One region of the Dermacoccus nishinomiyaensis genome, then DNA from elsewhere that is predicted to be linked to it. Evidence: predicted binding sites of a transcription regulator. Region 1 holds the regulator's gene; the other holds the start of a gene.

The links. Region 1 encodes LexA, which represses DNA repair genes until DNA is damaged. Its sites were predicted from a motif close to TCGAACANNTGTTCGA; they were not measured.
Region 2: a site for LexA is predicted at 1,209-1,224, ahead of DYE07_RS01630 (HNH endonuclease signature motif containing protein). Genes of this name have one in related genera too.

The regions. Positions count from the first base shown of each region.
Region 1 is NZ_UFXX01000001.1:744,315-749,135, reverse strand. It holds gene DYE07_RS03580 (LysR family transcriptional regulator) at 1-484, opposite strand, end outside; gene DYE07_RS03575 (Sir2 family NAD-dependent protein deacetylase) at 555-1,388, shown strand; gene lexA (transcriptional repressor LexA) at 1,479-2,195, opposite strand; gene DYE07_RS03565 (LysM peptidoglycan-binding domain-containing protein) at 2,533-2,961, shown strand; gene nrdR (transcriptional regulator NrdR) at 3,273-3,731, shown strand; gene DYE07_RS03555 (vitamin B12-dependent ribonucleotide reductase) at 3,812-4,821, shown strand, end outside.
Region 2 is NZ_UFXX01000001.1:317,286-322,106, reverse strand. It holds gene DYE07_RS01630 (HNH endonuclease signature motif containing protein) at 1-1,198, opposite strand, end outside; gene DYE07_RS01625 (NUDIX hydrolase) at 1,414-1,824, shown strand; gene DYE07_RS01620 (hypothetical protein) at 1,894-2,115, shown strand; gene uvrB (excinuclease ABC subunit UvrB) at 2,164-4,269, opposite strand; gene coaE (dephospho-CoA kinase) at 4,318-4,821, opposite strand, start outside.

The DNA of each region.
Region 1 (4,821 bases):
GGTCCTCGCCTGCGGGGAGCGGGTCCGCGTCGTCGTACGTGAACGCCACGGCGACGTCGCAATCGCCGGCACGCAGGCTCGCCAGGGATTCCGGGGGTTCGGCCTCGGCGAAGCTGACCTTGACGTCTGGGAACCGCTCCTTGACGAGTGCGAGGGCGCGCGGGACGAGCGTTGACGATGCCGACGGGAACGCCATGAGGCGCACCCGCCCGGCGCGCAACCCCGCGATGGCGGCGACCTCACCCTCGGCGGCCTCGAGGGCACTGAGGACGGGCGTCGCCGTGCGCGCCAGCACCTGCCCGGCCTCCGTCAGCCGCACCGAGCGGCCGAGGCGCTCCACGAGAGCCGTCCCGGTCTTCTCCTCGAGACGGCGCACCATCTGCGACACGGCCGGCTGAGAATAGCCGAGAGCGGCAGCGGCGGCGGTGAAGCTGCCCTCGTCGCTGATCGCCTTCATGACGCGGAGCCCGGCTGCATCGATCATGCACCAAGAATAACGTGCTCTTATCCATTGTTGAGACAATCGAACGCAGACCTATGGGAGGGGCAGGACGATGAGCGGCGTCGCGGAACTGACCGATTTCGTGCGCGCGGGAGGGCTCTTCGTCCTCACCGGCGCGGGCATCTCGACCGAATCCGGCATCCCCGACTACCGGCGCCCCGACGGCACGCGCCGCACGGTTCCCATGACATACCAACAGTTCCTCGCCACCCACGAGGCGCGTCAACGGTACTGGGCGCGCAGTGCCGTCGGCTGGGAGATCTTCGACGCGGCGGAACCCAACGTCGGGCACGTCGCGCTGGCGCGACTGCAGGGTGGCGGCCTCGTCGATCACCTCGTGACGCAGAACGTCGACGGCCTTCATGCGCGTGCCGGTGCCCGCGACGTCACCGAGCTGCATGGGTCGCTCGAGCACGTCGTCTGCGTCGCGTGCGGGACGCGGGAAGGGCGCCGTGGCTTCCAGGTACGCCTGCGCGAACTCAACCCCCAGCTGCCGACGCAGGCGCGCCTGCTCGCCGACGGCGACGCGGACGTCGCGGTCGAGCTGGAGCGCGGTGTCATCGTGCCGGCGTGCCTGCGCTGCAAGGCCACGACGGTGAAGCCGGACGTCGTCATGTTCGGTGAGTCCGTCGCTCCTGAGGTCGTGGAGGCGCAGATGCGGGCAGTGGAACGCTGCCGGGGCGTGCTCGTGCTCGGCAGTTCGCTCAAGGTGATGTCGGGTTACCGGTTCGTGCTCGCCGCCCTCAAGCAGCAGAAGCCGGTCGCCCTCGTCGGGCTCGGCGCGATGCGTGGCGAGGAGCGGGTCGACCTCGTCGTGCGCGAACCCCTCGGCCCGACCCTCACCGCCGTGTGCGACGCGCTGGGGCTCGACCTCGCGACGTCCTGACGTCTCGGCGTCGAACGTCGGGGCGCAGAAGGGGCTGAGAGTCGAGTTGCAACCACACGCTGGACCGATCCGCGCGGCGGGGCCAGCGCCTCAGATGCTGCGCAGGACGGCCGTGACCTTGCCCATGATGCTCGCGTGGTCGCCGTCGATCGGGGAGTAGGCCTCGTTCGCGGGCATGAGCCACGTCTTGCCCTCGCTGCGGCGCAGCGTCTTGACCGTGGCCTCCGAGTCGAGCAGTGCCGCGACGATCTCCCCGTTGGCGGCGTCGGCCTGGCGTCGCACGACGACCCAGTCGCCCTCGCAGATGGCCGCATCGATCATCGAGTCGCCGACGACGCGCAGCAGGAACAGCTCGCCGTCACCGACGATCTGACGCGGTAGCGGGAAGACGTCCTCGACGGCCTGCTCGGCGAGGATCGGGCCACCGGCCGCGATGCGGCCGACGACCGGCACGTATGACGGCGTGGGTCGCTCGTCGCCCGAGCCCGTCTCGTCGTGCTGCGACTCGGATAGCGCAGACACGGCGTTGCCGCGGTAGCCGCGGGTCGCCGCACCCGAGTCCGGGGAGACGACCTCCATGGCGCGCGGGCGGTTCGGGTCGCGGCGCAGGTATCCCTTGCGCTCGAGTGCGGCGAGCTGATGGGCCACCGAACTCGGGCTCGTCAGACCGACGGCCTCGCCGATCTCACGCAGGCTCGGGGGGTAGCCGCGCTCGTCGACGGAACGTCGGATCACGGTGAGCACCTTGTGCTGGCGTGGCGTCAGCTTGCCCGGCGTGCGCTCCTGCATCGAATGAACGTCACCCATGGTGTGACCCCTCCTGGTCCTCGTCGCACGTCGGTGGTCGCGGTGGCGACACGTGCACCCTCCGGCGGGGCGGAAATGCCCGCCATGACGGGGTTGTCGGTGCGCGGTGCTTGTGTATCTGACATCACCCACAGTACGCGGTGTCGCACACAGTTTTCAAAAATGTGTACGAAGAAATCCGTGCGCCCCGTTCGAAAGCACGTTCGGGTGTCGTACAGTTGTTCTATCGCACGCGTGTTCGATCGGTCCCTCCGGGCTGACCGTGTCGCGTGAGGAAGCCGCACCGGTGACGGTGTGGCGGCGCCTCGGGGGTGTCCCGAGAGAAGGAGTGGTTTCGATGGTTGCTTCGAGTACTGCAGTTCGACGTGAGCCCGTGCTGGGTTCGGGTGTCGACGTGCGCCGCGTGGCGCGGGTCGACGCTGCGGCATCCCGCTCACACCTCCACCTCGTGCCCACGGGTGGCGCGGTGCAGGTCGTCACGAACTCTCAGAGCGTTCGTTTCGCCCGTCGTCGCTTCACGGCCGTGTGCGTGGCTCTCGTCGTCGTGGCGGGTGCCATCCTCGCGGGCCGGGCGATGGCGAGCGGTGTCGACGGTACGCAGCGGCACGAGGTCACCGTTCGCGCGGGGGAGACGCTTTCGCAGATCGCGGCGCGTGAGATGCCGGGCGTGCGCAACGACCAGGCGGTTGTCGCGATCGAGCACGAGAGCAACCTCGGCTCGTCGCAGGTGCAGGCCGGCCAGAAGGTGATCATCCCCGCACCGTGAAGTGTGACGATCGCCATCGTCGGGTTCGGGGGTTCGAGGGGGCGTGAGTCGCCTCCCCCGGCTGGCGCAGGATTCCGCGGCGCACGAGTGGCGGGGGTCGTCGCGAGGTTGCGCAGGGCGAGTAGACGCGGCCTCGGTGCTGTTGCGCGTCGGGTCTCAGGGGCCTAATATCTCTACATGTGGGGCTTTGGCCCCCGCTTCCCCCTAGATGTTGATTCTCCTCCGCTGATGTGCATCTGCGCTCTGAGGCCGGAATCCCGGGGTGGAGCGCCGCCGTCCCGAGTGTTCCCAGCCCCGTCGGAAGGTTTGACGTGCACTGTCCGTTCTGCCGCAACACCGACTCCCGCGTCGTCGATTCGCGCTCGAGCGAGGACGGCACCTGCATCAAGCGGCGCCGTCAGTGCCCGAACTGCGGCAAGCGGTTCTCGACGATGGAGACCGCAAGTCTCACGGTCGTCAAGCGTTCCGGGGTCAGCGAGCCGTTCTCGCGCGACAAGGTGATGTCCGGGGTTCGCAAGGCGTGCCAGGGCCGCCCGGTCACCGACGACCAGTTGGCCGTTCTCGCCCAGCAGGTGGAGGAGTCCATTCGCTCGAAGGGCGCCGCCGAGATCGACGCCCATGACGTGGGCATCGAGATCCTCGGGCCCCTGCGCGAACTCGACCACGTCGCGTATCTGCGCTTCGCCTCCGTCTACCAGGCCTTCGAATCGCTCGAGGACTTCGAGACGGCGGTCAGCGAGTTGCGTCAGTACGCCGCCTCGGCGTCCTGACCCCGCGCGCCTGCCGAGGGCGCGCCCCCCAGATCACCCTCACGTACCAGCTCACCCCACCTGCCAGGAGGCTCACGGTCATGACCGAGACGACGAAGGCCCGCGCCAAGACGGGACGCCGCACCGGCGGCGTCACGATCGAACGCATTTTCACCACGCCCGGCGTGCACCCGTACGATGAGGTCACCTGGGAGAAGCGGGACGTCCTCCAGCAGAACTGGAAGACGGGCGAGACGATCTTCGAGCAGTCGGGTGTCGAGTTCCCCGACTTCTGGTCGCTCAACGCCTCCACCATCGTCACGACCAAGTACTTCCGTGGCGCCGTCGGCACCGACGCGCGTGAAAGCTCCCTCAAGCAGCTCATCGACCGCGTCGTGCTGACCTATGCCAAGGCCGGGCGCGACAACGGCTACTTCGCTACCGACGAGGACGCGGAGATCTTCGAGCACGAGCTCACCTACGCCCTGCTGCACCAGGTGTTCTCGTTCAACTCGCCCGTCTGGTTCAACGTCGGTACCGCGAGCCCGCAGCAGGTCAGCGCGTGCTTCATCCTGTCGGTCGAGGACTCGATGGATTCGATCCTCAACTGGTACAAGGAGGAGGGCTTCATCTTCAAGGGTGGTTCGGGCGCCGGTCTCAACCTCTCCCGCATCCGCTCCTCCAAGGAGCTGCTCTCCTCGGGCGGCACCGCATCCGGCCCGGTCTCCTTCATGCGCGGCGCCGACGCCTCGGCCGGCACGATCAAGTCCGGTGGCGCGACGCGTCGAGCGGCCAAGATGGTCGTCCTCGACGTCGACCACCCCGACATCGAGGAGTTCATCGAGACGAAGGCGCGCGAGGAGGACAAGATCCGCGCGCTGCGTGACGCCGGGTTCGACATGGACCTCGGTGGCCGCGACATCGTCTCCGTGCAGTACCAGAACGCCAACAACTCGGTTCGTGTTAACGACGAGTTCATGCAGGCGGTCGTCGACGGCGGCAGCTTCGGTCTGCGCGCCCGCGACACCGGTGAGGTCATCGAGACCGTCGATGCGCGTGAGCTGTTCGACAAGATCAACAAGGCCGCGTGGGAGTGCGCCGACCCGGGCGT
Region 2 (4,821 bases), 430 kb from region 1:
CGTCGACGTGGCCCAGGCCGGGGATGTGGGCCGCGCCCAATGTGTCCGGGGGTCGCGTGATGACGCCGATCGGCCCGGCCTCAGCGTGCTGACGGGGCCGACTAAGACCGTCCTCATCAAGACCGCCCTCGTCGAGACCGCAGTTGGGGACGGAGGCGAGCGACGCAGGGGGCTCCAGCGTTCCGAACCGCCGGTCGGAAGGCGCTGGTGGGCTCGCGTGGACGGGCACCTTGAGGTGCATGACGGTGTTGACCGTTGAGTTCGCGAAGACAAGGTCGAGCAGTGCGTCGACGCGAACGGCGCCGAGGGGTTCGGTGCCACTCCCTGCCACACTGACGTGGCTCGCGGCGCGCCACCGCGCGAGTTCGTCACGTGGATCTGGCGCATGGTCGTTGAGCGTCTGAGCGTGCGCTTCGATCGCGGCGCGGAGACGGGCAGCGTCCTCGGTGGCCATGATCAGACGCACCTCGGTGAGGGTGTCGAAATCGAGGTGGGGCGTGAACCATAGCCCGTGCTCACGACGGGGGTCGACGGTGTCGGCCTCGGTCTGCGCCAGCCGCCTGTCGTGCAGCAGTTTGCGCGCCCGGGAGCGGGCACCGTCGACGCTGAGGTGGTGTGCTCCCCCGCTCACGAGATCCGTGAGCACCTCTGCAGCCAACTCGTCGTCGAGGTGCGCCATCTCACGCGCCAGCGTGGCGGCCACCATGGTGCGGCAGGCTCCCCGCAGCGTCAGTTCGTGCAGAGCGGGCGCGCGGTCGCGGAGCATGCGTCCGTCGACAGCGAGGCGCGACGCGGTGGCGCTCGAACACCCGAGGGCGTTCCCGAGATCATCCCCCGCGAATTCGCCTGCGGTCGGAGGGCGTTCGCAGAGCCCATAGTTCTCCTCGTCGAGGTGAGCACGCTGGGCGACCGTGTCTTCGTGTTCGACGGCGACGGCGTGAAGCACCGCGTCGGCGGCCCTCGTCACCTCCTGCGCAGCAACGGCGATGTCTTCCAGTTGTGCTTGGAGCGTGAACGTGCGCGTGTGGCGCTCATCGAAGGTTCGCGGCAACGCGTCGCCCGAGCAGGGCGCCAATGTCTCCGGGTCGGCCAGCGCCTGCTCTGCGATCGCGCGCGTCAGCAGAACCCATGCGCCCACCAGCTCGGTGGACGGCATGGCGGCGACCGTCTCGGCCGTCACTGCCAGCGTTTGATCCATGCCACTAGTTTAGTACACATGTTCGAATCTTGGTAGGGTCAAAGGGATAGTGAGTGAACCCACTGGCCGGCCCTTCCTCCGCGCCAGGGCTGCATCACGAATCACAAGAGCACCCGCCGCGTGCAACCCTGCGATCAGGCGGCGCTGGTTTGCACCCGCTTGGTCTACCGCCTGACGGCAGACGAGGTACAGGCGACTGGTGGTTGACTCATCCCATGGCCTCAGCGACGCTGCCCACGCACATTGCCGTCGTGGCACTCGTTCGGGACGCGAGGGTGCTACTCGCTCACCGCCACCCGAACCGGATGAATTATCCGGACCTGTGGGACCTGCCCGGGGGACACGTCGAACCCGGCGAGTCCGCCGAGTGCGCTGCCCGTCGCGAGTGCGTCGAAGAGCTCGGAGTGACGGTGATCGATCCAGAGCGATTTCCGATGGCCTGCAAGGATCCAGCCCTGTTGAAGCATGCGTTCTTCGCGACGCGCTGGGTAGGGAACCCCCGCAACATCGCGCCCGACGAGCACGACGACATCGGCTGGTTCGCCGAGAGCGAACTGCCCCGGTTGGCCATGGCCGATCATGCGGGGTGTCAGGACCTCGTCAGGCTCATCCGGGCGATCAAATGACATCAGCCCCGGCGTGGCGTGACCGTATTTCGCTTGCCGGTCGGCTGCCTCGCCCATAGCGTGTCGAGCATGCCCCAACCTGCTGGCTTCGCCTTTCTCGAACGTGATGGCGTCGTTGTCATCACTCATCACGGACGCACAGCGACGACTCTTAGGGGCGCGCGTGCTGCGGACTTCTTGGAAGACGTCGAGGACGGTGACGCTCAGGAGATCATGGCGCGCCTCACCGGCAACTATCGCCGCGGCAATGAGCGTCAGGCCCGCAACCATCCTCGCAACAAGGGGCGATGACCACGCGGCGCCGAGATCCCACCCGGCGCCGCGGACGCCATCAGGGCGCTACTTCTGCGCCTCCGTCATCTGGCGCAGTTCTTTCTTGAGGTCACGTAATTCGTCGCGCAGACGCGCTGCGAGTTCGAACTGCAGCTCGGAGGCCGCCTCACTCATCTGGGCCTGCAACTCCTGGATGAGGCCCGCGAGGTCGGCGGCGCTGCTCGCCTCGCGCTTCGCGCCCGCGGCGACGTTCGCGTCGGCACTCGCCGCACCGCTGCCGCCGCGACCCTTACCACGCGACATCGAACGGCCGGAACCGAGCAGTGCGTCCGTGTCGGCGGACTCGCGCTGCAGCATGTCGGTGATGTCCGCGATCTTCTTGCGCAACGGCTGTGGGTCGATGCCCTTCTCCGTGTTGTACGCGATCTGCAGCTCACGGCGGCGCGACGTCTCGTCGATCGCCTCCTGCATCGACGGCGTCACCTTGTCGGCGTACATGTGCACCTGACCGGAGACGTTTCGCGCAGCGCGACCGATGGTCTGGATCAGGCTTCGTGCGGACCGCAGGAAGCCCTCCTTGTCGGCGTCGAGGATCGCGACGAGCGACACCTCCGGTAGGTCGAGACCCTCACGGAGCAGGTTGATGCCGACGAGGACGTCGAACTCACCCATGCGCAACTCGCGCAGCAACTCGACGCGGCGCAACGTGTCGACCTCCGAGTGCAGATAGCGCACCCGCACACCCTTGTCGAGCAGATAGTCGGTGAGATCCTCGGCCATCTTCTTCGTCAAGGTCGTGACGAGGACACGCTCGTTCTTGTCCGTCCGTGTGCGGATCTCGCCGAGCAGATCGTCGATCTGCCCCTTCGTCGGCTTGAGCACGATCTCGGGATCGACGAGACCCGTCGGGCGGATGACCTGCTCGACGTAGCCGTCGCTCTTGCTCATCTCGTAGTCGCCCGGCGTCGCCGAGAGGTACACCGTCTGCCCGATGCGCTCGAGGAACTCCTCCCACTTCAACGGCCGGTTGTCCATCGCGCTCGGCAGACGGAAACCATGGTCGACGAGGGTGCGCTTGCGCGACATGTCACCCTCGTACATCGCCCCGATCTGCGGGACCGTCTGGTGCGACTCGTCGATGACGAGGAGGAAATCCTCCGGAAAGTAGTCGAGCAGCGTGTTCGGCGCGGTACCGGGGCCACGACCGTCCATGTGACGGCTGTAGTTCTCGATGCCGGCGCACGACCCGACCTGCCGCATCATCTCGATGTCGTACGTCGTCCGCATCCGCAAGCGCTGCGCCTCGAGCATCTTGCCCTCGGCCTCGAACCGCTTGAGCTGATCGCCCAGCTCGACCTCGATGCCGGCGATGGCGCGCTCCATGCGCTCGGGCCCGGCGACGTAGTGCGTCGCCGGGAAGACGTACATCTCCGACTCCTCGTTGACGATCTCCCCCGTCAACGGGTGCAACGTGTAGAGCCGGTCGATCTCGTCGCCGAAGAACTCGATACGGATCGCGAGCTCCTCGTACACGGGGATGATCTCGACCGTGTCGCCGCGCACGCGGAACGTGCCGCGCGTGAACGCGAGGTCGTTGCGCGTGTACTGCATCTCGACGAACCGGCGCAGCAACTCGTCGCGGTTGATCTCCTGGCCGACCTTGAGACGGGCCATTCGGTCGACGTACTCCTGCGGCGTCCCGAGACCGTAGATGCACGACACGGACGCGACGACGACGACGTCACGCCGCGTCAGCAGCGAGTTGGTCGCCGAGTGACGCAGCCGCTCGACCTCCTCGTTGATCGAGGAATCCTTCTCGATGTACGTGTCCGTCTGCGGCACGTACGCCTCGGGCTGGTAGTAGTCGTAGTAGCTGACGAAGTACTCGACGGCGTTGTGCGGCAACAACTCGCGGAACTCGTTGGCGAGCTGCGCCGCGAGCGTCTTGTTGGGCGCCAGCACGAGCGTCGGGCGCTGCACCTGCTCGATCAGCCACGCCGTCGTTGCCGACTTTCCGGTACCCGTCGCACCGAGCAGGACGATGTCCTGCTCCCCCGCCTTGACGCGCTTCGACAACTCGGCGATGGCCTTCGGCTGATCGCCGGCGGGCTCGAACTCGGATTCGACCTTGATGGGTGCAACAGAACGCTGCAGATCGGTGACTGGACGCATGCCGCAACCCTAGACCCGCCCACTGACAACCCCGGAATCCCGCGGTCCTCAGCCCTGCAAGCGCGTGCGCCACACGTCGTCGACGCGGCGACGCAACGTGTCCTCGTCCCCCGCGTTGTCGATCCACACATCGGCGACCGCGCGGCGCTGCTCGTCGCTGGCCTGACTGCGCATGCGTGCCTCGGCGACCTCACGCGGCATCCCGCGGTGCTCCTCGAGCCGCTGCAGACGCGTCTCGACGGGCGCATCGACGACGATGACGACGTCGTAGTCGCCCTCGCGCCCCAGCTCGACGAGCAACGGAATGTCGTGCACGAGCACCTGCCCCGGTTTCGCCGCGGCGAACAACTCGAGCGTGCGCGCCGCGATGAGCGGGTGCGTGATGGCTTCGAGGTCGCGCCGCGCGCCCTCGTCCGCGAAGACGATGGCCCCCAGCGCGCCGCGATCCAGCTCGCCCCGCGCCGTCAGGACGCCGTCACCGAAGCGGTCGGCGATCTGCGCGAGCCCCGCACTGCCGGGCGCGACGACCTCGCGCGCGACGGCGTCGGCGTC